2 regions of the Acidovorax sp. GW458-11-26-14-TSB4 genome follow, and region 2 is predicted to be linked to the other one. Evidence: riboswitches for the same ligand, from Rfam matches in the RefSeq annotation. Region 2 holds a riboswitch; the other holds the start of a gene.
What was found. Region 2 has a riboswitch for glycine ahead of gcvT (glycine cleavage system aminomethyltransferase GcvT). Riboswitches for the same ligand answer to the same signal wherever they lie in the genome.

Region 1 (15,011 bases), on a different contig from region 2:
ACCCCGCCAGTGGCTTTGTCGCCCACACGGCCCTGGTGCATGCCGATGGGCATGTGCCCGAGCTCGCCGAGTTGCTGGACGAGATGGCCGCTCGCACCGAATCCGGCTACCTGTTCGGCGGCCTGAGCGCGAGCCGGGGCGCGGACGTGCAGTTCGCCATTGCCGGCGACGGCAACATGGCCGGACAGGGCGGCGCCAGCGGCGTCTTCGATGGCGGCCTGTCCGGCGTGGCCTTCGGCCGTGGCGTGGCCCTGGTTTCGCGCGTCACGCAGGGCTGCCAGCCCGTGGGGCCTCTGCGCAGCGTGACCGCTGCGCACGAGAACGTGGTGCTGCAGCTCGACGGCGAACCCGCGCTCGATGTGCTGCTCGACACGCTGGAGGTATCGCTCGACGGCGATCCGCAGCCCGCGCTGCGCAAGGTGCGCGCCACACTGGCCGGGCTGGTGGATGCCGGGGCGCAGCCCCGGGGCCTGCAGCGCACGGGCCATTTCGGCACCGACACGCGCGTGCGCCACATCGTGGGGCTCGACGGAGCGCGCCGCGGCGTGGCCCTCGCTGACAAGGTGGAGCCCGGCATGCACCTGGCGTTCTGCCAGCGCAACGCGGCGGCGGCGCGTGCCGACCTGATGCGCATCTGTGCCGAGATCCGCGAAGAGCTGGAACCCGAGGAACTGGAGCCCGCGTCGCTGGGGGCGGGCCATGCCGGAGCAGCGGCAGCCCCTGCGCCCGGAACGGGCGCCCCAGGCCGGGCGGCGACGCTGCCCGGGCGGCGCATCCGCGGCGCCATCTACGTCAGCTGTTCAGGCCGTGGCGGCCCGCATTTCGGCGGCCCCAGTGCCGAACTGCAGATCGTGCGGCATGCGCTGGGCGACGTGCCGCTGGTCGGCTTTTTCGCGGGGGGCGAGATCGCCCACCACCACCTGTACGGCTACACCGGCGTGCTCACGGTCTTCACCTGACCGCGCGCAGGCAGGCGCCGCAGGCATGGCTGCTTCAACCGGCCGGCCCGTTGCTTTCCGTGGGCAGGCCATCGGCATCCCACTCCGGCAGGCCGCCGCGCAGCCAGTACACCGTCTTGTAGCCCTTGGAGGCAGCCACCTTGGCTGCCTTGTACGACTTCCAGCACTCGGCCCCGTTGCAGGCAAAGATCACGGGCTTGTTGCGGTCCACCTTTTCCAGCGCCTGGAAGTCGTCCTGCGCGGCGTTGAAGGCCACGTCCTTGAGGCTCTTTTCCCCGTAGGCGGCGAGCACGGCGCCACGGATGCGCTTGGTCTTGAATTCCTTCTCTGTGCGGGTGTCGACCACCACCGCGCCTTCGGCCTGCAGCTTTTGCGCCTCGCGTGCCGTGATGCGGCTCACCCCGGGCAGGCTGTTGGGCGTGAACAGGCCGAGTTCGGCCACGCGGCGGTACTCGCCCGCCTCGGGCTTGAGCGCCACGGTACCCAGGCCGGCAGCACTGGAGCCGTTGCCGAACCATTGCGCCAGGCGTGTCTTCACGTCGGCGGGCAGATCTTTCTTCACGGCGATGGAAAAGCCGCCCGGAACGGGCTGCGAGGTGGCCAACACGCGTGCGTCGCTCTTGTGGGTGGCGGTCCATTCGGCCCATTCGTCGGCACGCACCACGGTGGCATCGGTCGTGCCTAGCACCAGGGCGCTCAGGCCCGCCTGCGGCAGCTTTTCGTGCTGCACGCCCTTGAGGTCCTGGAACGACAGGCCGGCCTCGTTGAGCATGCCCCGCGCCATGTAGGTGTAGATCGAGTCCTGCTGGGGCAGGTACAGACGGCGACCCTTCATCGCCCCGACATTGGCTACCGAGCCCGCAGCCACGAGCACGTACTGCTCCGACTTCTGCGTGGCGCCCACCAGCTCGTAGCCGCGCTGCAGGGCCGAGGCGGCCACCTGGGCGGGGCCGATGAACACGTCGTAGCCCGCACTGCGCGTGGCCCGCATCACGTCGGCCAGGTCTTCGCTGGTGGCCACGGTGGCGGGCTGCCCGGCGGCCTTGGACAGGCCCGACTCGAAGCTGCTGCGCAGGATGGTGTTCGCCGCTTTCTTCGCGGTGGGCTCCACCGCGACGATCGCGGTGAGCTGCTGCGCCTGCACGATCGAAGAAGCGGCAAGGGCGCAAAACAAGGCAAGAGTGGATGGCAGAAACGCAGGGCGGTACATGGCTTCTCCTCGTGGAGTCTGTGAACCCATGTCAAATATGCACCAACGCGCTACGAAGGTCACGTTACCGGTGCGTCTGTTGCCATTTCTTACACGTGCCCTGCAAAACCCTGAGGGCAAATCAGGGCGCTCCCTCCAGAATCTGCAGAGGGCAGGCCCAGGGCATGCCCGCTTTTTCGCCAGTCCATCAACCCCCACCGGAGGAGAACGCGTCCATGTCCCATCCCGCTACCTTGCCCCGCCGCCAGATGCTTGCCGGCAGCGCCGCAGCGCTCAGTGCGTTGGGATTCGCTGCCCTGGGCAAGGGGGCGCATGCGCAGTCTGCGCCCGCACCGGCGGCCGCGGCGCCAGCGGCCAAGCCCCTGCCGTCCTATGTCGCCTGGAAGAATCCCGACGCGCTCATCGTGCACAGCAGCAGCACGCTGGAGACGCGGCGCTCGGTCTTCGGCACCAGCGTTGTCACGCCCGCGAGCCAGCTCTACATCCGCAACAACCTGCCTGCGCCGGATGCCGCTGTCGTGGCCGACCGTGACGGCTGGAGCGTGTCCATCGAAGGGGTGAAGAATCCGCGCGCGCTCACCGTGGCCGAACTCAAGACCCTGGGGTTGGAGACCGTGACCACCGTGCTGCAATGCTCGGGCAACGGGCGCGGCTTTTTCCCAAGCAAGCCCAGCGGCACGCCCTGGACCGTGGGCGCGGCCGGCTGCGTGGTGTGGAGCGGCGTGCCCTTGCGCAACGTGGTGGCCGCACTGGGCGGGCTGGCCAGCGGTGCGGCCTACCTCACGGGCACCGGCGGCGAGAAATTGCCCGAGGGCGTGGACCCGCTCACCGTGGTGGTCGAGCGCTCGGTGCCCGTCAAGGCACTGGACGATGCCATCCTGGCATGGGAGATGAATGGCGAGCCCATGCCGCTGGCGCATGGGGGCCCGCTGCGGCTCATCGTGCCGGGCTACCAGGGCGTGAACAACATCAAGTACGTCAAGCGCGTGGCCTTCGGTGCCGAGCAGTCGCAGGCGCGCATCATGTCGCACGGCTACCGCATGTCGCCCCCGGGCACCAAGGCTGGCCCGGACCAGCCCTCGGTCTGGGAGATGACGACGAAATCCTGGATCAACGGCCCGCTGCCCGAGCAAGGCACGCTCAAGGCCGGCCTGGTGCAGGTGCACGGCGTGGCCTTCGGCGGCACGCGCGGCATCAAGGGCGTGGACGTCTCGGTGGACGGCGGCAAGACCTGGCAGGCCGCGCAGCTCATCGGGCCCGACCTGGGCCGCTTTGCCTGGCGCCAGTTCGTGCTGCCGGTGCGCCTGGCGGCCGGCTCGCATGAGCTGCTCAGCCGTGCCACCGACACCGCCGGCAACGTGCAACCCGAGCAGCGCGAGGAAAACCTGGGTGGCTACAACAACGCGAGCTGGCGCGACCACGGCGTGACCGTGGTGGTCGCTTGAGGCGGTGCGCACCTTGCGCACCGCCGCCGCTGCCGGGTTGCTGGCGCTGGCCGCCTGCGGCGCCTGGGCCGCGGATGCCGGCGAACTAGCGCGCGGCAAGGAACTGTTCAGCAAGGTCCAGCCCGCCTGCGCCGTGTGCCACACGCTGCAGGCCGCAGGGGCCGAGGGGCAGATCGGCCCCGCACTGGACGAGCTCAAGCCCAATGCCGAGCGCGTGCTGCGCGCCCTGAAGGCGGGCATCGGCATCATGCCGTCCTACGCCGACAAGCTCAGCGACAAGGACATGCGGGCACTGGCCAGCTTTGTCGCTCAGGCCTCGGGCGCCGCGCCCTAGGCGCGTTGCTCAGGCCTTCGACGCCGCAGGGAACAGGCCGGCCGTGCTGCGTTGGGGCATGCCCGTGAAGGCGAAGTCCAGCTCGGGCGCCAGCCCGCTCACGATGCGTGCCACCGACTTGCCCGAGCCGCAGGCATGCGTCCAGCCCAGCGTGCCATGGCCGGTGTTGAGGAACAGGTTGGCCAGTTTCGTCTTGCCGATCAGCGGCACATTGCTCGGCGTGGCCGGGCGCAGGCCGGTCCAGAACTGGGCCTGGCTGGCATCGCCGGCGCCCGGGAACAGCTGCTCCACGCGGCGCACGATGGCCTCGCAGCGCACCTGGTTCAGGTCGCGCTGGTAGCCATTGAGCTCGGCCGTGCCGGCGATGCGCAGGCGGTCGCCGCGCTCGCTGGTGTAGCGCGAAAACACCAGCTTGTACTCGTCGTCCGTGAGGCTCACCTGGTAGGCCATGCTTGCATCCTTGACCGGCATGGTCACCGAATAGCCCTTGGCCGGGTAGATGGGCAGGCGGATGCCCAGCGGCTGCGCTAGCAGCGGGCTGAACGAGCCCATTGCGAGCACGAAGGCATCGCCGTGCACGCGCTCGAAGCGGCCTTCGGCGTTGGTCACTTCCACATGGTCGATGCGCCCGCCGGCCTCGCGCAGCGCTGTGATGTGGTGGCCCAGGCGGAACTGCACGCCCGCCGCCTCGCACAGGCGCGCCAGCTCGCGCGTGAAGGCATTGGCATCGCCCGATTCGTCCTCGGCCGTGTAGGTGGCCCCCGCCAGTTGCGGGCGGATGTGGGCCAGTGCGGGTTCGATGCGCACGGCCTCGTCGGCGCTCACCACCTGGCGTTCGCATCCCAGGGCGCGCATCTGCTCGGCCGGCGCCAGGGCGCCGTCGAACTCCTTCTGGCTGGTGTAGAAGTGCAGGATGCCCTGCGTGCGCTGCTCGTAGGCGATGCCCGTGGCGGCGCGCAGTTGCTGCAGCGTGTCTCGGCTGTAGGTGCCCAGGCGCACGATCTGCTCGATGTTGTGGCGCGTGCGTGCCGGCGTGCAGTTGCGCAGGAAGGACAGGCCCCAGAGCCACTGGCGCATGTCGGCGCGCAGGCGGAACAGCAAGGGGGCATCTTCCTTGCCCAGCCACTGCAGCACCTTGAGCGGGGCGCTCGGGTTGGCCCACGGCTCGGCGTGGCTCACCGAGATCTGGCCGCCATTGGCAAAACTGGTTTCCGCGCCGGGCGCACCCTGGCGGTCGATGACGGTCACCTCATGGCCGAGCTGTTGCAGGAAATAGGCCGAAGTCACGCCGAGCAGGCCGGCACCAAGAACGATCACACGCATTTGAAAGCCTTTGAAAGGGCAATCACCGGGCGGCGGCGCGTGTGCAGCACGGCGCCGGAGCGCAATGTCCGGAGCACGCAGCAGGCACGACGCATGTCGCCCGGCTGCCGCTCCCCCTGTCCTTGGTACCTGAGAGATTCACCGCGGGCCCCTCATGGGCTGCGGCTTGCTCCTTCGGTGCGCTGCATGGTGCAGCGGCTCTCCAGACGGCCTTGATGATGATGGATGGTGCAGTACGGGACCTGAGCGTGCATGGGAGTTTGCGCCTTCGGTGAGATGGCTGTCGCCACCTGCTCTCCTGCGGTGTCCATTCTAGGGCGCAGAAAGACGAACGCCGCAGCTAATGTGCGGCGTTCGTTGCTGATAAAAGGCCAGGCGCTGGCCCGTCAGGCGTCAGTTGCGGCGGGGGTTGTCAGGGTTGCTGTCGCGGCGGTTCGACACACCATCGCCATCGCGGTCCCTGTCGTTGCGGTTGGAAATGCCGTCACCGTCACGGTCCCAGCCGCCACGGCGCATTTCCCAGCGGCCATCACGTTCTTGCCAGGTGGGCTGGCGGTAGGCATAGCCGGGGCGGGCCTTGACCCAGTGGCCGGCCACCCACACATGGCGCCCGCCACGCCAGTCCCAGTGGCCTTCTTCCCAGACCATGCCGCGGCGCGGGGCAGGCACCGCTTCACGGCGGGGTGGGGGTGGGGCGGGGATCACCTGGCCGGACTGGATCACCACCGTCTGTGCAACGGCCACAGGGGCAAAGCTGCCCAGGGCCAGCGTGCTGGCGATCAGGGCGGCGGCGGAAATGGTTTTGTAGGTCATGAGTGACTCCTTTTTCAATGTTGTGGTTTCGCCTCTGTATGGTGGCGAGGCCGGGGCGCGGGGTCTGTAGGCGCCGCGCCTCGCCGCCTGTAGGCGTGTGGGGCCGCTCTCGGCGGCCTCGGCCACCATCAGTTGCGATACGGGTTGTCCGGGCGGCGGTCGTGGCGGTTGGGCACGCCGTCACCATCGCGGTCCCAGCCGCCGGGGCGCATGTAGTGGCGGCCGCCACGCTCTTCCCAGCGCGGCTCGCGGTAGTAGTAGCCCGGGCGGGCCTTCACCCAGTGGCCGCCGATCCATACGTGGCGGCCACCACGCCACTCCCAGTGGCCGGGCACCCAGGCCATGCCGCGGCGGTGGGGCGGCACGGCCTCGTAGCGGGGCGGTGGGGGCGCGTGGTGGTATTGCACGGGCACGACCTGCAGAGGGGCGAGCGCAGGGCGTTGCACGGGGGGGTGGTACGAGGGGGCGCCGGTCTGGATGACGACGGTGGCACTGGGCGATGCCAGCGCCGGGGCAGCAGCGCCCAGCGACAGCAAGGCCAGGGAAGCGGCGGCGAGGGCAATACGGGCCATGAAGGTCTCCTTGCAAATGATTCCTTGCGGAACCGGAGCCTTGATCGTGGTCGCTTTGCGTCAAGCCGGTGTAGTGGCGGTGCGAAGAGTTGTAAGCGGGTGTTGCTGCGGGCCGGCCTGCGCACCCAAAGCGTGATTTATGTCACATCAGCGCACGAGCAAGGCCAGGGCCGGCGGCAGCACCAGCCAGAAGCCAGATACCGGCATCAGCACCACGCCGGCTGCCACCAGGGCCAGCAGGCACCAGCCCATGGGCCGCAGCGCTACGGCCGGCTGGCTGCGTTCGAGTGCCGTCACCTCCCAGGCCAACAGGGCCAGCACGGCGCCGAACAGCAGGAACCAGATGGCGTTGCCGATGTGTACATCGCCGGCCACGGCGTTGAACACGCCACGTTGCCACAGCAGTTGCCACTGCGGCGCGAACAGGATGGCGGCCACCACCGTGTGCAGCAGAGCCACGGCCAGCAGCCAGCGGCCTTTCCAGGGGCGGGTGGCCAGCAGGGCAAGGGAGGGAGGCAGGGTGTGCATGGAGTTCTCCTGGGAGGTGGGATGGGGGGTCAGCCGATCCAGTGCCCGGCCCGGGTGTGCACCTGGGCCCGGATCTCGGTCAGCAGGTGCATGAGCCCGAGCCAGGCGCGTTCGAACGCCGGCAGCTCCGGCGGCACGGCAGCCAGGTGCCGGGCCAGCACCTTCTGCTGCGCCGCCACCGGTGCGGGCGGCCGGCTCTTGCCGGCGAAGTCGAAGACCGGCTGCGTGAAGGGCTCGACCTGCCAGGCCTGCGTGATCGAGAGGGCGGGCACCAGCTCACTGGTGAAGGTGGCGAGGTCCATCGACGCACCGACCAGCCCCAGCGCACCATAGGCCTGCAGCACGTCCCGGCTGCGCTCGGTCGATGCGGGCTGCAGCAGTGCACGCCAGGCCTGCAGCACCCCGCTGCGGAATGCGGGCGACAGCTCGCGCGTGCATCCGAAATCGAGCACGCCGAGCCGCCCGTCGGGCAGGAACAGGAAGTTGCCCGGGTGCAGGTCCGCATGCATGTGACCGAGGCCGAAGGTGCAGTGCATGAACCAGTCCCAGAGCAACTGGCCGGCCTGGTTGCGTGCGGCCTGCGGGGGCTCGCTGCGCAGCCATTCGCCCAGGTGCAGGCCCGGCAGGTACTGCTGGGTGAGCACCTGCGCACGGGTGTGCGAGGCGATGGGCCGCGGCAGCACGATGCCGGGCAGCGCCGCATGCTCGGCGAACCACTGCAGCTGGCGGGCTTCGTGCAGGTAGTCCACCTCGTGCCGCAGCGTGCGCTCGATTTCCTCCAGCACCCGCTCCACCACCACATCGTCGGGCAGTGGCAGGTCGCTGTGCGCCAGGGCGCGCAGGCTGGTGCGCAAGAGGCGCATGTCCGAGGCGATGGTGGCGGCAATGCCCGGGTACTGCACCTTGACCGCCACGGCCCCATGCCCCGCCAGTTCGGCGCGGTGCACCTGGCCCAGGCTGGCCGCGGCAAAGGCCTGGGGCTCGAAGCGGGTGAACAGGGCCTCGGGCTCTTGCCCGAAGGACTGGCGGAACACCCGGCCCACCAGCGCGCGGTTGAGCGGCGTGGCCTGGTGGCAGGCGCGCGCCAACTCGCGCCGCACGCCCTCGGGCAGAAAGCTGCTGTCCATGCTCAGGATCTGCGAGACCTTGAGGGCGGTGCCGCGCAGCTGCCCCATGGCCTGGAACAGGATGCGGCCCATGGCCGCTTCGTGGCGGGCCTGGGCATCGGCCTTGGCTGCCTCGTCGGCGGCGGCGGGACGCATGCGTTCGCCCAGCCGGGCCAGGCCCAGGCGCGCGGCCGCCACACCGGTGATGGTGCCGCGCGCCAGGGCGCCGGTGCGCGGGGCCTTGGTGCCGCGCGTCATGCCCGTGCCAGCATGGCCCGCACGATGCGGCGGTGGAATGGCGCCACCACGGCCATATAGGCATGGCCCAGCGGGTTGTGGATGTGCACCACCGTGCCCAGGGCCAGCACGGCCTGCCCACCCTGCATGCGCTTGTGCAGCGAGACCTGCACATCGAGGTGCTTGTCGTCCTGGCCCATCACCACCTCGCGGTCCGACAGGTGGCGGATCTCGAAGATGCCCACCCGGTCGCCCACGCGGTAGCCGCTGGCGTCGCGCCGCGTGCCATCGTTCAACTGGCCCAGGCCCTTGAGCCCGACCAGGCGCACCAGGCGGTTGCGCAGCGCCATCAGCGCCCGCGTCCAGCCCGGCGTGCGGGCCACCACGTCGAGCCACGATTGCAGCGCGCTGTGGCCGGGCGCAGGGTCGGCGGTTTCATAGCAGTCGGCGAACTGGGCGCCGGGCAGGCGGGCTTCGATCACGCTGCCGGTGGGCAGTGGCGTGGCGCGGATGGTGCGTCGCATGCTCATGGCGCGGCCTTGCGGGTACGGGGCTTGCGGGCGGCTTTGGCTTTCGGCTCGGCGGGGGTGGGCTCGGGCGCCTGCGGCCTGCGCGGCCGGCCCGCCGCGGCGCCGTCGCCCAGCGAGGCCTTGGCCATGCGCAGCACGCCGATGAGCCCGCTGCCATGCTGCATGAAGCGCGCCATCTGGCTGCGCAGCACGAAGCCGCCCAACTGCAGCATGCGGTTGACCAGGCCCGCGCGCAGCGCGGTAACCAGCACCCCAAGCGACAGATCTACCAGTTGCGTGGTCTCTGCGAATTCGTCCGAGGTGTCGGCCAGCCAGTAGGCCACCACGCCGGCCAGGTAGTCGCCGAACAGGCCGCTGGCCACGCCCTTGAAGTCGCAGGGCTCGATCTCGCCACTGTCCTCGGCCGCGGTGAGGAAGTCCGCCACGGCCTCGCGCAGCGCCTGGCGCGAGGCCAGGGGCTCGGCCCACATGGACAGGGGCGAGCGCCTGGCCAGGGCCATCACCTCGGCCACGAACTCGCGGTCGGGCAGCAGGCGTTCGAGCAGCGCATCGGCCAGGCGCTGCAGCTTTTCCTGCAGCCCATAGTCCGCCAGGCCCGGCGTGGCCAGGGTGTCTTCCAGCGCACCGCGCACGGCCTCGTCCACAAAGCCCAGCACCACGCGGTCCTTGGTGGGGAAGTACTTGTAGATGGTGGCGTCGCCAATGCCCGCCGCGCGCGCGATGTCCTTCATCGTCGTGCCGTCGAAGCCCTGGCGCGTCATCAGATCGACTGCGCTGGCCACGATCTGGCGGCGCGTCGCATCCTGCTGTTGGCGGGTGGTTTTCATTTGCTATCTTTAAATTCAATGAATTTGTAATTTAAAGAATAGTAAATTTTGTTTAAAGCGTCAAGCAGGCACAGCGCCGCCTGGCATACCGAGACGCCAGCGCATGTTCAGGAGAGGCCTTGGCGTCGCATTCCGGTGAAGGCCTCGAACTCCCAGCTGCGCAGCGCCAGCAGCAGGGTGTAGCCCTCGAGTTCGCGCGGCGGCAGCTTCTGGTCCGCCAGATGCTGCTGGGCAAAGTCCTGGGCCACGCGCTGCATGCGTTCCATGAAGGCCGGGGCCAGGCTGCGGCTGATGGTGCCGTGCACCAGCAGCACGCCTTCGCCCGCGCCGTCAAAGCCGCCCGCGAAGTAGTCGAGCAGCGCGTGCTCGCGGAAGTAGTTCATCACAGGCCCGTGTGGGCGCCAGCGGAAGGTCTTGGCCAGCTTCAGGCGGTAGCGGTTGAGCGGGCGCAGCTCGATGATGCCGATGCGGTCGAGCTGGGCCAGGTACTTGATGCCCTCGGCCTCGGAGAGGCGGTAGGTGCTGGTCACCTGCTCCAGCGTCCACTGGCTGAGCACGCAGATGGCCATCAGCAGCAGGCGCTTGTCGGCCACCACGGCCTTTTCCTGCTCCTGTGTCAACTCCTTGAGCAGGGGCTGGCTCTCGGCCACGCGGCGTGCCAGGTCGGCAAAGTCCAGCGCCAGCGCGCGGCAGATCGCGTCGATGCGCGACAGCGGCATGTCCCCCTTGGCCAGCATGCGCTTGACGCTGGACTCCGCCATGCCCAGCTGCTGCGCGAGGTCGGCGTAGGTCATCTGCGCGGTCTTGAGTTCCTTCTTGAGGGCGGTGACGAGGTCGGCGGTGGTGCTCATGGGTATCGATTATCGGTACCTGTGGTGCATTTGGCAGCCCTTTGCACAGATTTCGGTACCGATTTCGCCCTCGGCATTCCCACACTGCGCCCCACCAACCACTCCCGGAACCCGAACCATGCCACTGCCAATTCCTCCCCGCGCCACGGGCCCGTCACGCCTGGAGGCCGCACTGCTGCTCGCTGCCGGCGCGCTGCTGGCGCTGGCCGTGTTCGGCCCGGTGCTGCACGACAGCGCCCACCAGCACGGCTTTGCCGACCAGCGCACGCTGCTGGGCATTCCCAGCGCCCTGGACGTGCTGAGCAACCTCCCGTTCGCCATGGCCGGGGCCCTGGGCCTGGCGTGGCTGGCCCGGCTGCCGTCGGGAGCCGTGGATGGCGTGTCGCGCGCCTTGGCGGGCCTGTTCTTCGCCGGCCTGGTCTGCACCGCAGCGGGCTCGGCCTTCTACCATTGGCGCCCCAGCGACTTCGGCCTGATGTGGGACCGGCTGGGCATGGTGCTGCCGTTCGCGGGCCTGCTCGGGCTGGCGGCGGCGGGCCGCGTTAGCCAGCGTGCCGGCATTGCCACTGCGGGGGCCGTGCTGCTGGGCGGCACGCTGGCCGTGCTGTGGTGGGCGCTGTCGGGCAACGTGTTGCCCTGGGCCGTGGTACAGCTGGGCGGAATGCTGGTGGTGCTGGCGCTGGCCATGCTGCCGCGACGGGGTGGCGCTCTGGCCGTGCACCTGGGCGCGGTGATCGCCTTCTATGGCGTGGCCAAGCTGTTCGAGGCGGCCGACCATGCGGTCCTGGAGGCCACGGGCCAATGGGTGTCGGGCCACAGCCTCAAGCACCTGGCCGCCGCCGCAGCGGCGCTGCCGGTGCTGTCCGCCCTGGCGGGCCTGCTGCCACGCAACGCGGGCCATGGCCCTGTCGCCACAACCGGGCAGAATGGCGCCCAGCACCGGTCCGCAAGCAGGCCGATCACCGCGCCCGAAATGCCGTTCCTGCAAACCAAGATGCCAACGAGGAGAGACGCATGAGCACCGAGACCCCTTCTGCGGGCGCACGCCCCCTGCACGGCAGCCCCGGCGCCCAGGGCAGCCACGCAGGCCATGGCGGCCACGAGGATCCCAACCAATTCGCCCTGCTGCGCCAGCGCCGCTTCGCGCCCTTCTTCTGGACGCAGTTCTCGGGTGCCGCCAACGACAACCTGTTCAAGTTCGCCTTCACGGTGATGGTGACCTACCAGCTCAGCGTGGGCTGGCTGCCGCCAGCGATGGCCGGGCTGGTGATCGGTGCGCTGTTCATCCTGCCGTTTTTGCTGTTCTCGGCCACCTCGGGCCAGCTCACCGACAAGTACGACAAGACGAAGATGATCCGCTTCGTGAAGAACCTGGAGATCGCCATCATGCTGGTGGCGGCCGTGGGCTTCGTGGCGGGCAACGTGCCCATCCTGCTCCTGTGCACCTTCCTCATGGGCATGCACTCCACGCTGTTCGGGCCGGTGAAATTCGCCTACCTCCCCCAGGTGCTGACCGAGCGGGAGCTCACGGGCGGCAATGGCATGGTGGAGATGGGTACCTTCGTCGCCATCCTGCTGGGCAACGTGGCCGGCGGCCTGCTGGTGGCCCTGCCGGGCATCGGCCACACCACGGTGGCGATTGCCTGCGTGGCGCTGGCCCTGGTCGGGCGCCTGGTGGCCCAGGCCATTCCTTCGGCACCGGCCACCGACCCGGGCCTGGTGATCAACTGGAACCCCATCACCGAGACCTGGCGCAACCTCAAGCTGGCGCACGGCAACATCGTGGTCTTCCGCTCGCTGCTGGGCATCAGCTGGATGTGGTTCTTCGGCGCGGTGTTCCTGTCGCAGTTCCCCAGCCTCGCCAAGGAGGTGCTGCACGGCAACGAGCAGGTGGCCTCGCTGCTGCTGGTGGTGTTCTCGGTGGGCATCGGCATCGGCTCGCTGCTGTGCGAGGTGCTTTCGCGCCGCCATGTCGAGATCGGCCTGGTGCCGTTGGGCGCCATCGGCATGAGCGTGTTCTCCATCGACCTGTACTTCGCCGCGCGCAGCCTGCCGCCCGCGGAGATCATGGGCCTCGGTGCCTTCCTGGCCCAGGCGCCGCACTGGCGCGTGATGCTCGACCTGGCGCTGCTCAGCCTGTTCGCCGGCCTGTACAGCGTGCCCATGTACGCGCTGATCCAGATGCGCAGCCAGCCTACGCACCGCGCGCGCATCATCGCCGCCAACAACATCCTGAACGCGTTGTTCATGATCGCCAGCTCGCTGATCGCCGGCGCCCTGCTGGGCGCAGGCTTCACCGTGCCGCAGATCTTCTTGTTCACCGGCCTGGCCAACGCCGTGGTGGCGTTCTACATCTTCATGCTGGTGCCCGAATACCTGCTGCGCTTCGTGGCCTGGGTCTCTTCGCGCTTTGTCTACCGTTTCAAGGTGCAGGGCGACGAGAACCTGCCCACCACGGGTGCGGCCATCCTGGCCTGCAACCACGTGAGCTTCATCGACGCCGTGCTGCTCATGGCGGCCAGCCCGCGACCCATCTACTTCGTGATGGACCACCGCATCTTCCGCGTGCCCGTGCTCGGCTGGCTGTTCCGCCTGGCCAAGGTCATCCCGATTGCGCCCTACAAGGAAGACCCCGCCACCTACGAAGCCGCCTTCGAGCGCGCAAACCAGGTGCTGCGCGAGGGCGACCTGCTGGCCATCTTCCCCGAAGGCGGCATCACCAAGGATGGGCAGCTGCAGGAGTTCAAGGGCGGCATCATGAAGATCCTCGACCGCGCGCGCGACGAGGGCATCCACGCCCCCGTGATCCCCATGGCGCTGACCAATCTCTGGGGCTCGTACTTCAGCCGCATCGAACAGGGCGGTGCCATGGTGCGGCCCTTCCGCCGCGGCTTCTACAGCCGGGTGGGGCTCAACGTGGGCCCGGCGGTGCCAGCCTCCGAAGTGCAGCCCGCATCCCTGCGCTCGCGCGTGGCCGATCTGCTGGCCGCCTGATGCAGGGCACCGAAAGCCACCTGGAGATGCAGGAGCGGGTCGTGCTGGCGCGCCGCATCATGGCTTTCCTGCATGAAGTCGGGCTGGCGGTGAGCGAGGCCGCGGTGCCTGCCGACAGCTTCCTGCCCGGCCTGCGCATCGTGCAGGGTGGTTTGCGGGTGGACCTGGAACGCTTGCGTTGGCCGGGTGATCTGCTGCACGAAGCGGGGCACCTGGCCGTGGTGCCTGCCGCACTGCGCGGCGGCATGGGCGATGCGCTGGCCGAACTGCCCCCCGTGCCGCACGGGGGCGAGATCGAGGCCACGGTGTGGGCCTGGGCAGCCCTGCAGCACCTGCGGCTGCCGTCCGCCGTGCTGTTCCACGACGGTGGCTACCACGGCCAATCCGCGGGCCTGCGCACCACCTTCGAGCTGGGCGTGTACCCGGGTTTGCCAGGGCTCGTCGCGGCGGGGCTCACCGCATCGCCTGGGCAGGCCGCCGCCCTGGGCGTGGTGCCTTACCCGCACATGCTGGCCTGGCTGCGAGCTTGAAGTGAAACACCCCCTGAGGCGCTTCGCGCCTTCCCCCCTCTCTCTCCTCGCTGCGCGAGTCGGGAGGGGGACACCCCCAGTGCGGCGGGGCGGCCCTTGCACGGGGGCACTGGCCTTGGCCACGCCAGTTTCATGCGTCGCGGGTGGCGCGCAGCGCCATGAGTCACTGACACGATCAGATCACCGAGAGGCCCGCCAGCCGCGCCAGCCGCTGTGCGTCGGTCTCGCTGCGCTCAGCCGTTGCGAAAAAGAAAGCTGTAGGCGTTCAACGCCGGCACCCCTCCCAGGTGCGCGTACAGGACACGGGAGCCTTCGGGGAATTCGCCCTTGCGCACCATGTCGATCATGCCGTGCATGGACTTGCCTTCGTACACTGGGTCGGTGAGCATGCCCTCCTGGCGTGCGCACAGGCGGATGGCTTCGAGCGTGCCCTCGCTGGGCAGGCCGTACTCGGGGCCGCCGTAGCGCGTGTCCAGCACCACGTCCTCGGCCGTGATGTCCTGGCCCAGCTCCACGAGCTGGGCGGTGTTCTGGGCGATGCGCAGGATCTGCGCGTGCGTCTGCGCGGGCTTGGCCGAGGCGTCGATGCCGATCACCTTGCGTGCCCGGCCGTCGGCCGCGAAGCCCACCACCATGCCGGCCTGTGTGCTGCCCGTGACCGAGCAGACGACGATGTAGTCGAACGCAAAGCCCAGCTCCTTTTCCTGCTGGCGCACTTCCTCGGCAAAGCCCACGAAGCCCAGGCCGCCGTA
Region 2 (15,011 bases):
AGGCGTTGGCAATTGGCATGCCGGTGAGGTCGCAGACCATGGTCTGGAAGTTCACCAGCGCTTCCATGCGGCCCTGCGAGATCTCGGCCTGGTAAGGCGTGTAGGCCGTGTACCAGGCCGGGTTCTCCAGGATGTTGCGCAGGATCACGCCCGGTGTGTGCGTGCCGTAGTAGCCCTGGCCGATGAAGCTGCGCAGCACCTGGTTCTTCGATGCCATTGCCTTGAGTTCTGCCAGGGCCGCTGCTTCCGTCACCGGGGCGGGCAGGTCCATGGCCGTGCTGCGTGCAATGGAGCGCGGCACGATGCTCTCGATGAGGGCGCGGCGCGAGGCCTCGCCGATCACCGACAGCATGTGTGCCTCGTCGGCCGCGTCGATGCCGATGTGGCGGGGCAGGAATTCGGTGGCGTTTTCGAGCGCGCCGAGCGGCAGGGCGGATTGCATCAACATGGGGCAGGTCTCAGGCAGGGGACAGGGGCGTTGCGGTTACGCGTTTTTCGCGAACTCGGTGTAGTCGGTTTCGCTCAACAGCGCGTCGAGTTGGCCGGCGTCGCTGAGCTTGACCTTGAAGAACCAGCCGGCGTTCAGCGGGTCGGAATTGGCCAGCGACGGGTCGGCGCGCAGGGCTTCGTTGACCTCGACGATCTCGCCCGAGACAGGCATGTACACGTCGGCCGCGGCCTTGACGGATTCGACCACGCCGGCCACCTCGCCCTGGGCGAAGCTCTTGCCCACTTCGGGCAGGTCCACGAACACCACGTCGCCCAGGGCATCCTGGGCGTGCACGGTGATGCCCACCACGGCTGCGTCGGCGTCAGCGGCGTTGATCCATTCGTGGTCTTTGGAGAATTTGACGGTCATGGGGAAAGCTCCTGGGCTTTGAAAAATGAAGGAATCTGCAATGTAGCGGGCCCGGCCCGCTGGCGGCGTGAAATCAGCCGCGGAAATAGTTGGCGGGTACGAAGGGCATGGCACGCACCTCCATCGGCACGGCCTTGCCGCGCACGATGGCGTTCACCCGGGTGCCGATGGCTGCAAATGCCGGCGTGACGTAGCCCATGGCCACGGGCTCGTTCACCGTGGGGCCCAAGAGGCCGCTGGTGACTTCGCCGATCTTCTGGCCATCGGTGCTCTGCAATTCGGTGTGCTCGCGCACGGGTACGCGCTCCAGCGCCACCAGCCCCACGCGCTTGCGCGGCAGGCTGGCGGGGTTGTCGATCTGTGCCAGCACCTTGTCGGCACCGGGGAAACCGCCTGCGCGTGCGCCCCCGGTGCGGCGCACCTTCTGGATGGCCCAGTTCAGCGCCGCCTCGGGCGGGGTGGTGGTGGTGTCGATGTCGTTGCCGTACAGGCACAGGCCGGCTTCCAGGCGCAGCGAGTTGCGTGCGCCCAGGCCGATGGGCTTGACCTCGGGCTGGGCCAGCAGCGCGCGCGCCAGGGTCTCGGCCTGGGCCGCGGGCACCGAGATCTCGAAGCCATCCTCGCCGGTGTAGCCGCTGCGCGTGACGAAGCAGTCGCAGCCGGCAATGGTGTAGCTGCCGCCGGTCATGAACACCAGTTGCTCGATGCCGGGAGCCAGGCGCGCCAGGGCGTTCACGGCCTGCGGGCCCTGCAGCGCCAGCAGGGCGTGGTCGGGCATGGGCTGCACCTCGCAGCGCTGGCCGATGCGCGCCTGGATGTGGGCGATGTCCCCCACCTTGCAGGCGCCGTTGACGATCACGAACAGCGTGCCGTTGCCCTGGTTGAAGAACATCAGGTCGTCGATGATGGTGCCTTCGTCGGTTAGCAGCAGGCCGTAGCGCTGCTTGCCCACGGGCAGGTCGACCACGTCCACGGGCACCAGGGTCTCGAAGGCTGCGGCAGCGTCCGGGCCGATGAGCTTGAGCTGGCCCATGTGCGATACGTCGAACAGGCCGGCTGCGGTGCGGGTGTGCACATGCTCGGCCATGAGGCCTGCGGGGTACTGCACAGGCATGGAGTAGCCGGCAAATGGCACCATGCGGGCGCCCAGCTCCAGGTGCAGGGCGTTCAGCGGCGTGGTGAGCAGGGGGGCAGCAGGGGCAGACATGGGGCGGACTCCGGGCAAATGAAAGCCGCAACCCATGCATGGATTGCGGGATTTGCCCTGCTGTCCGCTTTACCTGAGAGATTCACCGCACCACCCTGGCTGGCGGCTGCGGCTTGCTCCTTCGGTGGATGGCCTGCGCTGAGTTGCGCGGCCACCTCTCTCCAGCAAGGGAACGCCTGCATCCCTGCAGGCGCTTGCCAGTCCTTTTGCCTGAGCGTTCGGGGTGTCCCTGCGCCTTCGGCGGCCTTCTCAAGGAAGGCTCTCTCCTGACGTTGGCGATTCTAACTACTTTGAATACACCAGGTCGCGAAGCGCGAGCGAAATGCCCGGAATGTAGGTGATGATCAACAGGCACACCAGGATCACGCACACGAAGGGCAGCAGGTGCTTGATGATCCGGTCCAGCGATATGCGCGCCACCGTGCAGGCCGCGAACAGGTTCACGCCGAAGGGGGGTGTGATCATGCCCAACGCCAGGTTCACCACCATGATCAGCCCGAAGTGCACCGGGTCCACGCCGAAGTGCATGGCCACCGGGGCGAGGATGGGCGCCAGCACGATGATGGCGGCGCTGGTCTCGATGAACATGCCGATCACGAACAGCGCGGCATTCACGCCCAGCAGGAACATGGCCGGCGACTGCAGCACCGATTCCAGCCAGCGGCCGATGGCGTCCGGCACGCCCGCGCGCGTGATCAGGAAGGCAAAGAGCCCGGCGTTGGCGATGATGAACATGATCACCGCCGACGAGATCGCCGACTTGCGCAGGATGGCGAACAGGTCCTTGGGCTTGATCTCGCGGTAGATCACGATGCCCACGATGAGCGCATAGAACACGGCCACGGCCGATGCTTCGGTGGGCGTGAACACGCCCCCATAGATGCCGCCCAGGATGATCACCGGCATCAGCAGCGCCCAGCCGGCCTGCAGCGTCGCCTTGCCGAAGGGCATACGGCCTTCGCCATCGTTCTTGCCCCAGCCCTTCCACTTGCAGTAGGCCCACACGAAGAGCATCAGCGCAAAGCTGATCAGCAGGCCCGGGCCGAAGCCGGCGATGAACAGCTCGCCAATCGACACCTCGGCGCTCACGCCGTAGAGGATCATGGGGATGGAGGGTGGAATGATCACACCCAGCTCCGCGCTGGTAGCCTGCAGCGCTGCCGCGTAGCTGGTGGGGTAGCCATGCTTGATGAGCGCCGGAATCAGGATTGCGCCGATGGCGAAGGTGGTGGCCACGGAGGAGCCCGACACCGCCGCAAAGATCATGCAGGTGAGCACGCAGGTCATGGGCAGGCCGCCCTGCACGCCGCCCACGATGCTCTTGGCAAATTCGACCAGCCGGCGCGAGATGCCACCGGTCTCCATCAGATTGCCCGCCAGGATGAAGAACGGAATGGCCGCCAGTGGAAACTTGTTGATCGAGGCGAACATCTCCTTGACGGAGATGAGCATGTTGGCGTTGGAGGCCTGGATGCCCAGGATGGAGGCCAGGCCGATGGAGACGGCCACGGAGATGGTGAGCGCAAAGCACAGCACCATCGTGGAAATCATGACCAGGCTCATTGGGCGGTCTCCAGTTCCAGGCGCAGGGGATCGAGCAGGTTGCCGATGATGCCGAAGATGCAGAACAGCCCGCCCACGGGCATGGCCAGGTAGGCCCAGAACATCGAGACCGACTCCAGGCCCGCCATGCTCTGCACGCCACCGCGCACCGAATAGTCCCAGCCCCACCAGATGATCACGCCGATCAGGGCCAGCGCGGCCAGCGCCACCACCCAGTCGAGCACGCGGCGCATGCCGGGCTTGCTCCAGCGGTAGAGCACGTCCACGCTCACCATGGCGCCCTGGCGAAAGGCCGCCGGGATGGCCAGGAACACCATCCAGATCAGGCTGAAGCGGATCAGCACCTCGGTCCATTCGGCTGGCTGCTCCAGCACGAAGCGCATGAGGATCTGGAACATGCCCAGGGTGGAGGCCAGCGCCAGCATGGCGCAGGCCCCCAGCATGGCGATGAAGGTCGTCCACCGCTCAAAGGTCAGAAAGGCGTTTTTCATGGGGCACGGCCCGGCAAGAGCAAAAAGGGGGGAGGAAAAAGACAAGAACCAAACGTCCGCAGCGAGGGGCTGCGGGCGTTTGGTTCACAGGGGGGCAGGCAACGCGGCGGCTTACTTGACGTCGCGGATCTTGTCGAGCGCGGCCTTGCCGAACTGCTTCTCGAACTCGGCGTTCACGGGGGTCAGGGCCGCCACGAACTTGGCCTTGTCCACGTTGTCGATCACGGTCATGCCCTTGGCGCGCAGGTCGGCCACGCCCTTGGCATCGTCTTCGTCCACGCGGGCGCGGTTGGCCTTGGTGCCCTCCTTGGCCGCGTCGATGAAGGCCTGCTTGTCGGCGGCAGAGAGCTTGTCGAAGGCGCCCTTGTTCATCACGAAGATGCAGGGCGAGTAGACGTGGCCGGTGAGCGTCAGGTGCTTTTGCACCTGGTCGAACTTGGCCGAGATGATCACCGGTAGCGGGTTCTCCTGGCCGTCCACCGTGCCTTGCTGCAGGGCAGTGAACACCTCGGGGAAGGCCATGGGCGTGGTGATGATGCCGAAGCCCTTGTAGGCCGCGATGTGCACCGGGTTCTCCATGGTGCGCATCTTCAGGCCCTTGAGGTCGGCCGGGTCCTTCACGTCGCGCTTGCTGTTGGTCATGTGGCGGAAGCCGTTTTCCGCCCAGGCCAGGGCCTTGAAGCCCTTGGCGTCGAACTTGGTCAGCATCTCCTGGCCGATGGGGCCATCCAGCACGGCGCGCGCATGGGCCTTGTCACGGAACAGGAAGGGCACGTCCAGGATCTTGGTTTCGGGAACGAAGTTGGGAACCGGGCCGGTGGAGCTGAAGGCCAGCTCTTGCGTACCCAGTTGCACGGCCTCGATGGATTCACGCTCGCCGCCCAATGCACCGTTGTAGAAGGTCTGCACCTTGTAGCGGCCGCCCGTGCGCTTTTCGACTTCCTTGGCAAAGGTGTCGATGGCCACGCCCTGGTGGGAGTTCTGGGCCGTGGAAATGCTGATGCGCATGGTGGTCTGCGCGGCAGCGGTGGCCACAAAGCCGAGCGCAAGGCTCAGGCCAACGACGAGTCGGGTCAGTTGCATGGTGTCTCCTGTTGTTGATGGGCTGGCTTTCTGCGGTGTGCCATGCCTGTTTGAGGTGCTGCCACAGAGTGTCAATCCTCCGCCAAATTATGGCGGTGCAACATGGAGACGGGCATCCGGGTTTGTGCTGGTAAGCGTGCTTACGAACCGGTGGAGCCTTTGGCGGCGTCGTGTGGGCGACAGGCCAATGGAATGGGCAGGCCCTTTGCCAAGCGCCCCGGTCTGGCGGTAACCAGTCCGGGGCCCTGTCGTTTCGTGCGTTCCGGTAAGAGCGCCTCGATGGATGAATTGTGCGCCGCCCTGCGCAGCAGTTATTTCCATATTTTGCGAGAAATCATTGGTTTGCAGAAAAATTTGCTGCAAATAGCGGTTTGGTTGAATAATTGGCCAAATGGACCGCCTCGACAGAAAAATTCTCGCCGTGCTGCAGAACGATGCGCGCGCCAGCCTGCAGGAGATTGGCCAGGCGGTGGGCCTGAGCCCGTCGCCCTGCTGGGGCCGCATCAAGAAGATGGAGGAGGCCGGCGTCATCCAGGGCTACACCGTGCGCCTGAACCCGCAGGCGCTGGGCCTGTCGGACACGGTGCTGGTGCAGGTCACGCTCGACAGCCACTCGGACAACACGCTCGAAAAATTCGGCGAGACGCTGGCCAGCATCCCCGAGGTGATCGAGGCGCACCTGGTCTCGGGCGACTACGACTACCTGCTGCGCGTCGTGGTGAAGGACACGCGCGACTATGAGCGCCTGCTGCGCGAGAAGCTCTACAAGATCAAGGGCATACGCCACAGCCGGTCGAGCTTCGTGCTGCGCACGCTAAAGAAGGCCGACATGCCGTTGTTCGCGGAGTAGGGCGCTGGCACGTTCGCTGCTCTGCTGCGGTCAAGCGGGCGCACAATCCTGGCGACCCTTGTCCACAGCACCACCATGAACCTGCGTTTCGTCGAAGCCTTCTACTGGGTCGCCTCCCTGCGCAGTGTGACGCGTGCGGCCGAGAAGCTGTTCCTCACCCAGTCGGCCATGTCCAGCCGCGTGGCGGCGCTGGAGGAGGAACTGGGCGTGCTGCTGCTGGACCGCAGCGACAAGCGCTTCAAGCTCACGGTGGCGGGTACGCGCTTTCTCACCTACGCCAAGCGCATGCTGGAGCTGCAGCGCCAGCTCAAGGCCGAGATGGGCTCGGGCGGGCCCATGGAGGTCTCCATCCGCCTGGGGGCCATCGAATCGGTGCTGCACTCCTGGCTGATCCCCTGGATCGAGCAACTGCGCAAGGACAACCCGCTGCTGGAGCTGGAGCTCACGGTGGAGACCACCCCCGTGCTGCTCGACCAGATCCGCCGCGGCGCGCTGGACACGGTGTTCGCCGCACTGCCGGCGTCGGCCGAGGGCATCCGCACACAGGCGCTCACACCGATGGAGATGGTCTTCGTGGGCAACAGCAAGCTGCACCGCAAGCGGCGCTATGCACTCGCGGACTTTGCCGAGACCGACATCCTCACGTTCCAGCGCGGCTCGCAGCCGCACGTGACCCTGCTCGACGTGCTGCGCCAGGCCCAGGTGGAGCCGCGCTGCGTGCACACCATTTCTTCCATCTCGGCCATGGTGCAACTGGTGCAGGGCGGCTTCGGGGTGGCCACGCTGCCGCGCCAGGCCGTGCAGCGGCTGCTGGCATTCCCCGACCTGCGCCCGCTGGCCTGCGAGGCCGAACTGCGGCCGCTGCCCATCCACCTGAGCTACCGCGAAGACCCGGCCTCTCCGGCGGTGGACGGCGTCGTGCGCTCGGCCCTGGCCTTTGTCGAACTGCAGGCCGAAGTCGGCAAGGGCCGCGCCAAAAACCTGAAGACAGGCTGACAGCAGAGGCCGCGCACAACGGCATCACGGCGCATCCAGGCGCCACGGCTGCCTTTTTCCTGCTTCTGCGGTGCCGGCCCAAGCACCGTGCAGGCCAGCGCGCCGGGGCCATGCATGCTGTTGGTGCAGTCCCGCCGTGCCGGGCGCACGCCTGCCTTCGCCATGGCGGTGCAGGCGATGGCCCATACGGGACTGCCAGGGTGCCGCAGCTCCCGACGGGGGGGCAAATGCCGTATCTCCGGCCTCCTAGGGTTTTCACTTAGCACCAAGTTGGGTGAGTTGTGCTCCAGGGTAGTGCATCGAAAAAATCGATGAGCTGATAGAAATTTTTTGAATTTGCCAGCCCCGGTGGCACGCCAACACAATCCACCCCATCGTCATGCATTTGACATTTCGCAACGCAAGGAACCCACGGTGGACTCCACACACAACAACACACCCCAGGTCTTTGGCCCGCAAGGCAGCGACAACCCAAGGCACGTGCGCAGCGTGATCCGCCAGGGCCTGTGGACCTCGCACACCAGCGGCCTGGCCGACGGCCACGTGCAGGGCAATCTGGTCATCCTGCCCGAGGTGCAGGCCGGCGACTTCCTGCGCTTTTGCCAGCGCAACCCCAAGCCCTGCCCGGTGCTGGCGGTGAGCGAGCCGGGCCAGTTCTCGCTGCCCACGCTGGGCGAGGGCATCGACATCCGCAGCGATGTACCGCTGTACCGTGTGTGGCGCCATGGCGAACTGGCCGAAGAGGTGGCCGACATCTCGGCCCTCTGGCGGCCCGACCTGGTGACCTTCATCCTGGGCTGCTCGTTCTCGTTCGAATCGGCGCTGATCGAGGCCGGCATCCCGCTGCGCCACATCGACGAAGGCAAGAACGTGGCCATGTTCCGCACCAATGTGCCCACCGAGCCGGCCGGCCCCTTCGGCGGCGCCATGGTGGTGACCATGCGGCCCATGAAGGCGGCCGACGTGATCCGCGCCGTGCAGGTGACCTCCCGCTTTCCCAACGTGCATGGCGCACCGGTGCACATCGGCGACCCCTCGCTCATCGGCATCGCCGACCTGGCCAAGCCCGACTACGGCGACGCCGTGGCGCTGATGCCCGATGAGATCCCCGTCTTCTGGGCCTGCGGCGTCACGCCCCAGTCCGCCATCCTGCACGCCCAGCCCGCGTTCTGCATCACCCATGCCCCGGGCTGCATGCTGATCTCCGACCTGCTCAACCACCAACTCGCCAGTTTCTAAACCAGGAGCCTCCCCATGAAGACCATCGCTTTCACCATGTGTGCCCTCGCGTTCGCCGGCATCGCCCAGGCCCAGGCCAAGTGGGACCTGCCCTCGGGCTACGCCACCAACACCTTCCAGGTGCAGAACCTGCAGCAGTTCGCCCAGGACGTGGACAAGGCCACGGGCGGCAAGCTCAAGATCACGGTGCACCCCAATGCCTCGCTGTTCAAGGCCAACGAGATCAAGCGCACGGTGCAGTCGGGCCAGGTGCCGGCGGGTGAGTTCATCCTCTCGGGCGCGGCCAACGAGTCGGCGGCCTACGGCCTCGATTCCATCCCCTTCCTGGCCACCAGCTATGCCGACGCCAAGCGCCTGGACCAGGTCTCGCGCCCCATGCTCACCAAGACCCTCGCGTCCCAGGGCATGAAGCTGCTGTACACCGTGGCCTGGCCGGCGCAAAGCCTGTACTCGACCAAGCCGGTCGCGGCGCTCAAGGACCTCAAAAGCACCAAGATGCGCGCCTTCAACCCCGTCACCTCGGGCATCGCCGTGGCCGTGGGCGCCCAGCCCGTGACCATCCAGCTGGCCGAGCTGCCAGCCGCGCTCACCACCGGCACCGTGGACAACTTCCTCACCTCCAGCGCCAGCGGCGTGGAAAGCAAGCTCTACGAGAGCGTGAAGTACTTCTACGCGGTCTCGGCCTTCCTGCCGCGCAACGCGGTGGTGGTGAACCAGAAAACCTTCGACGCGCTGGACAAGCCCACGCAGGATGCGGTGCTGGCCCAGGCCGCCGTCGCAGAGCGCCGCGGTTGGGCCCTGAGCGAGCAGAAGGACCAGGAATACCTCAAGGAACTGGCCGCCAAGGGCATGCAGGTGGACACCGTGGCCGCCAACCTCAAGGCCGAGTTCAAGCCCATTGGCGAGCGCATGACGGCCGATTGGATCAAGGTGGCCGGCGATGAAGGCAAGGCTGTGATCGACGCCTACAACAAGAAGTGATGAGGCCACCATGTCTTCCCTGACCCAAACCCCTCCGGCCCCCGCCGGGGTACAGGCCGGGGTGGCCATGCCACCCCACCTGCTGCGCCGCGTGCTGGACGCCTGCTACGACGTGGCTGGCACCATCGGTGCCTGGTGCATCTCCGGCATCTGCGTGCTCATGGTGGTGCAATCCCTGGGGCGCCAGTTCGGCTTTCCCACCGGTGCCATCAACGACGTGGTGGCGTGGCTGTGCGCTGCTGCCGCCTTCCTGACCATGGCCCATGCCTTCAAGCACGGCGACTTCGTGCGGGTGACCCTGGTGCTCGAAAAGCTGTCGCCGGCCACGCGCCGCATCTTCGAGCTGGCCTGCCTGTCGGTGGCCGTGCTGGCCATCGGCTACCTCACCTGGTGGGCCTGCGCCTTCACCTATGAGAGCTGGAAGTTCAACGAGGTGGCCCAGGGCCTGTGGGCGGTGCCGGTCTGGATCCCCCAGTTGAGCTTCGCCATCGGTTCCATCCTGTTCCTCGTGGCCGTGGTCGACGAATGGTGGATCGTGGCGCGCGGCGGGGTACCCACCTTCGTGCGCCTGGTGGAAGAGCGCCACGCCAAGGGCGACTTCTCGTCGGACCTGTAAGGAGAACCACCATGGACATTCTTTCCATCGGCGCCTTCCTGCTGGTGATCATGCTGCTCATGCTATCCGGCGGTGTCTGGATCGCCATGACCCTGGCCATCTGCGGCTGGATCGGCCAGGCCTTCTTCACCAGCAGCCATGCCGGGCTGAACCTGTTCTCCGCGTTCTGGGAGAGCAATGCCAGCTGGGAACTCGCGGCCTTGCCGCTGTTCATCTGGATGGGCGAGATCCTGTTCCGCACCCGGCTCAGCGAGGACATGTTCAGTGGCCTGGCTCCCTGGCTGGGCAAGGTGCCCGGGCGGTTGTTCCACACCACCATCCTGGGCTGCGGCATCTTCGGCTCGGTCTCGGGTTCGTCTGCCGCCACCTGCGCCACCATCGCCAAGGTATCGTTGCCTGCATTGAAAAAGCGCGGCTACGACGAAGGCATCGCCATCGGTTCGCTGGCAACGGCCGGCACGCTGGGTATCCTGATTCCGCCGTCCATCACCATGGTGGTGTACGCCGTGGCGGCCGATGCCTCCATCATCCGCATCTTCCTGGCGGGCTTCCTGCCCGGCCTGCTGCTGATGCTGCTGTTCTCGGGCTACATCGCCTGGTGGTCGGTGCGCAACAAGGATCGCATGCCGCCCGACGAGCCGGCGCTCACCTTCCGCGAGAAGCTGCACCTGTCGCGCAACCTGATTCCCTGCGCGCTGCTCATCGTGTTCATCTGCTGGTCCCTGGTGGCCGGCTGGGCCACGGCGACGGAATGCGCGGCCTATGGCGTGGTGGGGGCCCTGGCCCTGGCCGCCTGGTGCAAGGCGCTGACCTGGCAGAACTTCAAGGAAGGCCTGGCCGGCTCGGCCCGCACCAGCTGCATGATCATGTTCATCCTGGCCGGGGCCGCGTTCCTGACCAAGACCATGGCCTTCACCGGCATCCCGCGCGAGCTGGCCGCCTGGGTCGATTCCATGCACCTGTCGCCCTATGCGCTGATCGCCTGCCTGGTGGGTGTGTACCTGGTGCTGGGCACGGCGCTCGACGGCATCAGCATGATCGTGCTGACCGCCGCCGTGGTGATGCCCATGATCGAGAAGGCCGGGTTCGACCTGATCTGGTTCGGCATCTTCGTGATCCTGCTGGTCGAGATCGCCGAGGTCACGCCTCCCGTGGGCTTCAACCTCTTCGTGCTGCAGAACATGACGGGCAAGGACAGCAACCTGATCGCCAAGGCGGCCATCCCGTTCTTCTTCTGCCTGGTGGTGTGCATCGGCCTGATCACGGTCTTCCCGCAGATCGTCACCATCGTCCCGGACCTCGTCATGGGCGCGTCCAAGTAGGCCCCCGGCCTTTTTCCCCTGTGTCTGCCGGCGCGCACTGCCGCCCCGGCCCCTTGTCCCCCTTCAGGAGCTTGCCATGAAACACATGGTCTGGTTGGCCGCGCTCGCCGTGGCCCCGATGGTGCACGCCCAGGCACAGTGGAAGCTGGCCACGGGCTACCGTGCGGAGACCTTCCACACCCGCAACCTGGTGCAGTTCGCCCAGGAGGTGGAGGCAGCCTCCTCGGGCGCACTGAAGATCGAGGTGCATGCCAACAATACGCTGGCCAAACTGGCCGACATTCCCCAGGCGGTGCAGGCCGGCAAGGCCCAGGCGGGCGAGACCATCATGACCAGCCTGGTCGGTGAGATTCCCATCGCCGGGGCCGACACCGTGCCCTTTCTGGTGCGCAGCTACGCCGACGCGCGCCGGCTGTGGGACCTGCAGCGGCCGCTGATCGAAGGGCACTTCACCCGCAAGGGTCTCAAGGCGCTGTATGCCGTGCCCTGGCCGCCCCAGGGCCTGTTTTCCACCGCGCCGGTGAAATCCTCCGCCGACTTCAGAGGCACGCGCATGCGCACCTACAACCCGGCCACGGTGCGCATTGCCGAGATGCTGGGCGCCACGCCGGTGGACGTGCCCATGGTCGAGGTGAACAAGGCCCTGGCCAGCGGCCAGCTCGACTCCATGATCACCTCGGCCCTGACCGGGGTGGAAAACCAGGTCTGGGGCCAGATCCGGCAGTACTACGGCATCGATGCCTGGTTCCCGAAGAACATCGTCTTCGTGAACCAGCAGGCCTTCGACGCGCTGCCCGCGCTGGTGCGCCAAGCCGTGGGCAAGGCGGCCGCGGATGCCGAGGCACGGGGCTGGTCCATGAGCGAGGCCATTGCGCAGGAATCCGTGGGCGAACTGCAGCGCAAGGGCATCAAGGTGGAGCGCGCCAGCGCCGAGCTCAATGCCGACCTCAAGCGCCTGGGCGAGCGCTTCTCGCGCGAGTGGGTGCGCTCGGTGGGCGGCGAGGCCAACCAGATCTTCATTCCCTACTACACGCAACGCTGAGAGTCCTGCAGTCCATTTCCAGGAGAAGCACCATGCATACCCCGAAAGACACCGTAGAAACCTACTTGCGGGCCAAGGACGGCAACCGCCCGCACCTGATCGCCCAGGCCTTTGCCGGCGGCGCGCTGCTGCAGATGGAGCTGCGCCAGGGCGGCATGGTCTTTCCGCCCTCGGCCCAGGGGCGCGAGGCGATTGCCGAGACCCTGGTGCGCAATTTCAACCGCAGTTTCGAGAACGTCTACACCTTCTGCCTGGCCGATCCGCCGGCACCGGACTGCGCGGACTTCCACTGCGACTGGCTGGTGGCCATGACCGAGAAGGACAGCCACGCCGTGCGCGTGGGCTGCGGGCAGTACCACTGGCGCTTTGCGCCCGGCACCCGGCTGGCGCAGGAGCTGCGCATCGTGATCGATGCCATGCAGACCCTGCCGCCGGCCGACATCCTGCCCGTCATGGCCTGGGCCACGGCGCTCGGTGGCCCCTGGTGCCCGCGCGCGCATGCGCTGGCCAGTGCGCCGCCCATTCCCGCCGTGCGCCAGCTCCTGCAGCGCCTGGCCCCGGCCTGCGCCGATGCCGCCTGAAGCCGGCCCCCATTCCCTTATTTCTTCCATCGGAAACACCATGAATGCAATGACACCCCAAGTACACCTTCCCCGCTGGCAGTTCTGGATCGACCGCGGGGGTACCTTCACCGACATCGTCGGCAAGCGCCCCGATGGCACGCTGGTCACGCACAAGCTCTTGTCCGAGAACCCCGAGCAGTACAAGGATGCGGCCGTGGCCGGCATCCGCCACCTGCTGGGCCTGGCGCCTGGCGAGGCCGTGACGCCGGCCCTGGTGGAATGCGTGAAGATGGGCACCACGGTGGCCACCAATGCGCTGCTCGAACGCAAGGGCGAGCCCACGCTGCTGGTCACCACGCGCGGCTTTCGCGATGCGCTGCGCATCGCCTACCAGAACCGGCCGCGCCTGTTCGACCGCCACATCCTGCTGCCCGAGCTGCTCTACACCGAGGTGGTCGAGGCCCGCGAACGCGTGGGCGCCCATGGCAAGGTGATGCAGCCGCTCGACGAGGCCAGCCTGCGCGGCGACCTGCTCGCTGCCTGGGGCCGGGGCCTGCGCAGTGTGGCCATCGTCTTCATGCACGGCTACCGCTATACCGAACACGAGCAACTGGCGCGGCGTATCGCCAAGGAGGTGGGGTTCACCCAGATCAGCACCTCGCATGAGACCAGCCCCATGATGAAGTTCGTGAGCCGGGGCGACACCACGGTGGTCGATGCCTACCTCTCGCCCATCCTGCGCCGCTATGTGGAGCAGGTGGCCAGCGAGATGCCGGGCGTCAAGCTGTTCTTCATGCAGTCCTCGGGCGGTTTGACGGATGCGACCACCTTCCAGGGCAAGGACGCGATCCTGTCCGGCCCGGCCGGAGGCATCGTGGGCATGGCGCGCACGGCCGGCCTGGCCGGGCAGGAGCGTGTGATCGGCTTCGACATGGGCGGCACCTCCACCGACGTGAGCCACTACGCCGGCGCATTCGAGCGCGAGTTCGAGACCTATGTGGCCGGCGTGCGCATGCGTGCCCCGATGATGAGCATCCACACCGTGGCCGCGGGCGGCGGCTCGGTGCTCAGCTACGACGGTGCGCGCTTCCGCGTGGGGCCCGAGAGTGCCGGTGCCAACCCTGGCCCCGTGAGCTACCGCCGCGGCGGCCCGCTGGCCGTGACCGATGCCAACGTCATGGTCGGCAAAGTCCAGCCCGCCTACTTCCCCAGCGTGTTCGGCCCCGCCGCCAACGAGACCCTGGACGCCCAGGCCGTGCGTGCGCGCTTCGCCGAACTGGCCGCACAGACGAACCGCCAGCCCGAGGAGGTGGCCGAGGGCTTCATCCAGATCGCCGTGCAGCAGATGGCCAATGCGATCAAGAAGATCTCGGTGGCTCGTGGCTACGACGTGACGCGCTACACGCTACAGTGCTTTGGCGGCGCGGGTGGCCAGCATGCCTGCCTGGTGGCCGACGCCCTGGGCATGACGCGTGTGTTCGTGCACCCGCTGGCGGGCGTGCTCAGCGCCTATGGCATGGGCCTGGCCGACCAGACCGTGATCCGCGAGCAGGCGGTGGAGCTGCCGTTGGCCGAAGCCTCGCTGCCCTTGATCGCCGAGCGCCTGGATGCACTGGCTTCTGCGGCCCAGACCGAGCTGGAACGCCAGCAGGTCGGCAGCCAGCCCGTGCAGGTGCGCCACAACGTGCATGTGCGCTATGAAGGCACGGACTCGGCCCTGGTCGTTCCGTTCGGCGATATCGCCACGGTGCAGGCCGGCTTCGAGGCGGCCTACCGCCAGCGCTTCGCCTTTCTGATGGTGGGCAAGTCGCTGGTGGTGGAGGCTGTGTCGGTCGAAGCCGTGATCCCCGGCGACGCCCCGGCCGAGCCGCGCCTGCCCCTGCAGGCCGAACGCGTGCACCCGCGCCGCGAAACGGTGCGCATGTACTCGGGCGGCCAGTGGCATGACGCCGCCCTGGTGGTGCGCGAGGACCTGCGCCCCGGCGATGCGATCCCCGGCCCGGCCATCATTGCCGAGAAGAACACCACCACGGTGGTGGAGCCCGGTTGGCTGGCCCGTCTCACCGACCTGGATCACCTGGTGCTGGACCGCGTCACGGCGCGCAGCGTGCAGCATGCCGCCGGCACCACGGTGGACCCGGTGCTGCTGGAGGTGTTCAACAACCTGTTCATGAACATCGCCGAGCAGATGGGCCTGCA

Region 1: another riboswitch for glycine. It lies ahead of AC07X5_RS16610 (D-amino acid dehydrogenase); the one in region 2 lies ahead of gcvT (glycine cleavage system aminomethyltransferase GcvT).

Annotation. Positions count from the first base shown of each region.
Region 1 is NZ_JBWKYR010000007.1:134,139-149,149, forward strand. Features, by position in the region: gene AC07X5_RS16590 (FIST signal transduction protein) at 1-959, shown strand, start outside; gene AC07X5_RS16595 (rhodanese-like domain-containing protein) at 994-2,133, opposite strand; gene sorT (SorT family sulfite dehydrogenase catalytic subunit) at 2,385-3,614, shown strand; gene sorU (SorU family sulfite dehydrogenase c-type cytochrome subunit) at 3,628-3,948, shown strand; gene AC07X5_RS16610 (D-amino acid dehydrogenase) at 3,958-5,271, opposite strand; glycine riboswitch at 5,378-5,487, opposite strand; glycine riboswitch at 5,493-5,582, opposite strand; gene AC07X5_RS16615 (YXWGXW repeat-containing protein) at 5,665-6,084, opposite strand; gene AC07X5_RS16620 (YXWGXW repeat-containing protein) at 6,213-6,656, opposite strand; gene AC07X5_RS16625 (DUF6463 family protein) at 6,804-7,184, opposite strand; gene AC07X5_RS16630 (ABC1 kinase family protein) at 7,214-8,548, opposite strand; gene AC07X5_RS16635 (DUF2867 domain-containing protein) at 8,545-9,057, opposite strand; gene AC07X5_RS16640 (TetR/AcrR family transcriptional regulator) at 9,054-9,884, opposite strand; gene AC07X5_RS16645 (helix-turn-helix domain-containing protein) at 9,992-10,735, opposite strand; gene AC07X5_RS16650 (hypothetical protein) at 10,854-11,753, shown strand; gene AC07X5_RS16655 (MFS transporter) at 11,750-13,729, shown strand; gene AC07X5_RS16660 (hypothetical protein) at 13,729-14,259, shown strand; gene AC07X5_RS16665 (1-aminocyclopropane-1-carboxylate deaminase) at 14,493-15,011, opposite strand, start outside.
Region 2 is NZ_JBWKYR010000028.1:2,561-17,571, forward strand. Features, by position in the region: gene gcvP (aminomethyl-transferring glycine dehydrogenase) at 1-448, opposite strand, end outside; gene gcvH (glycine cleavage system protein GcvH) at 485-859, opposite strand; gene gcvT (glycine cleavage system aminomethyltransferase GcvT) at 933-2,066, opposite strand; glycine riboswitch at 2,117-2,241, opposite strand; glycine riboswitch at 2,255-2,345, opposite strand; gene AC07X5_RS29345 (TRAP transporter large permease) at 2,352-3,629, opposite strand; gene AC07X5_RS29350 (TRAP transporter small permease) at 3,626-4,120, opposite strand; gene AC07X5_RS29355 (TRAP transporter substrate-binding protein) at 4,232-5,203, opposite strand; gene AC07X5_RS29360 (Lrp/AsnC family transcriptional regulator) at 5,595-6,053, shown strand; gene AC07X5_RS29365 (LysR family transcriptional regulator) at 6,129-7,049, shown strand; gene AC07X5_RS29370 (putative hydro-lyase) at 7,530-8,288, shown strand; gene AC07X5_RS29375 (TRAP transporter substrate-binding protein) at 8,304-9,269, shown strand; gene AC07X5_RS29380 (TRAP transporter small permease subunit) at 9,337-9,885, shown strand; gene AC07X5_RS29385 (TRAP transporter large permease) at 9,897-11,207, shown strand; gene AC07X5_RS29390 (TRAP transporter substrate-binding protein) at 11,284-12,249, shown strand; gene AC07X5_RS29395 (hypothetical protein) at 12,282-12,830, shown strand; gene AC07X5_RS29400 (hydantoinase B/oxoprolinase family protein) at 12,871-15,011, shown strand, end outside.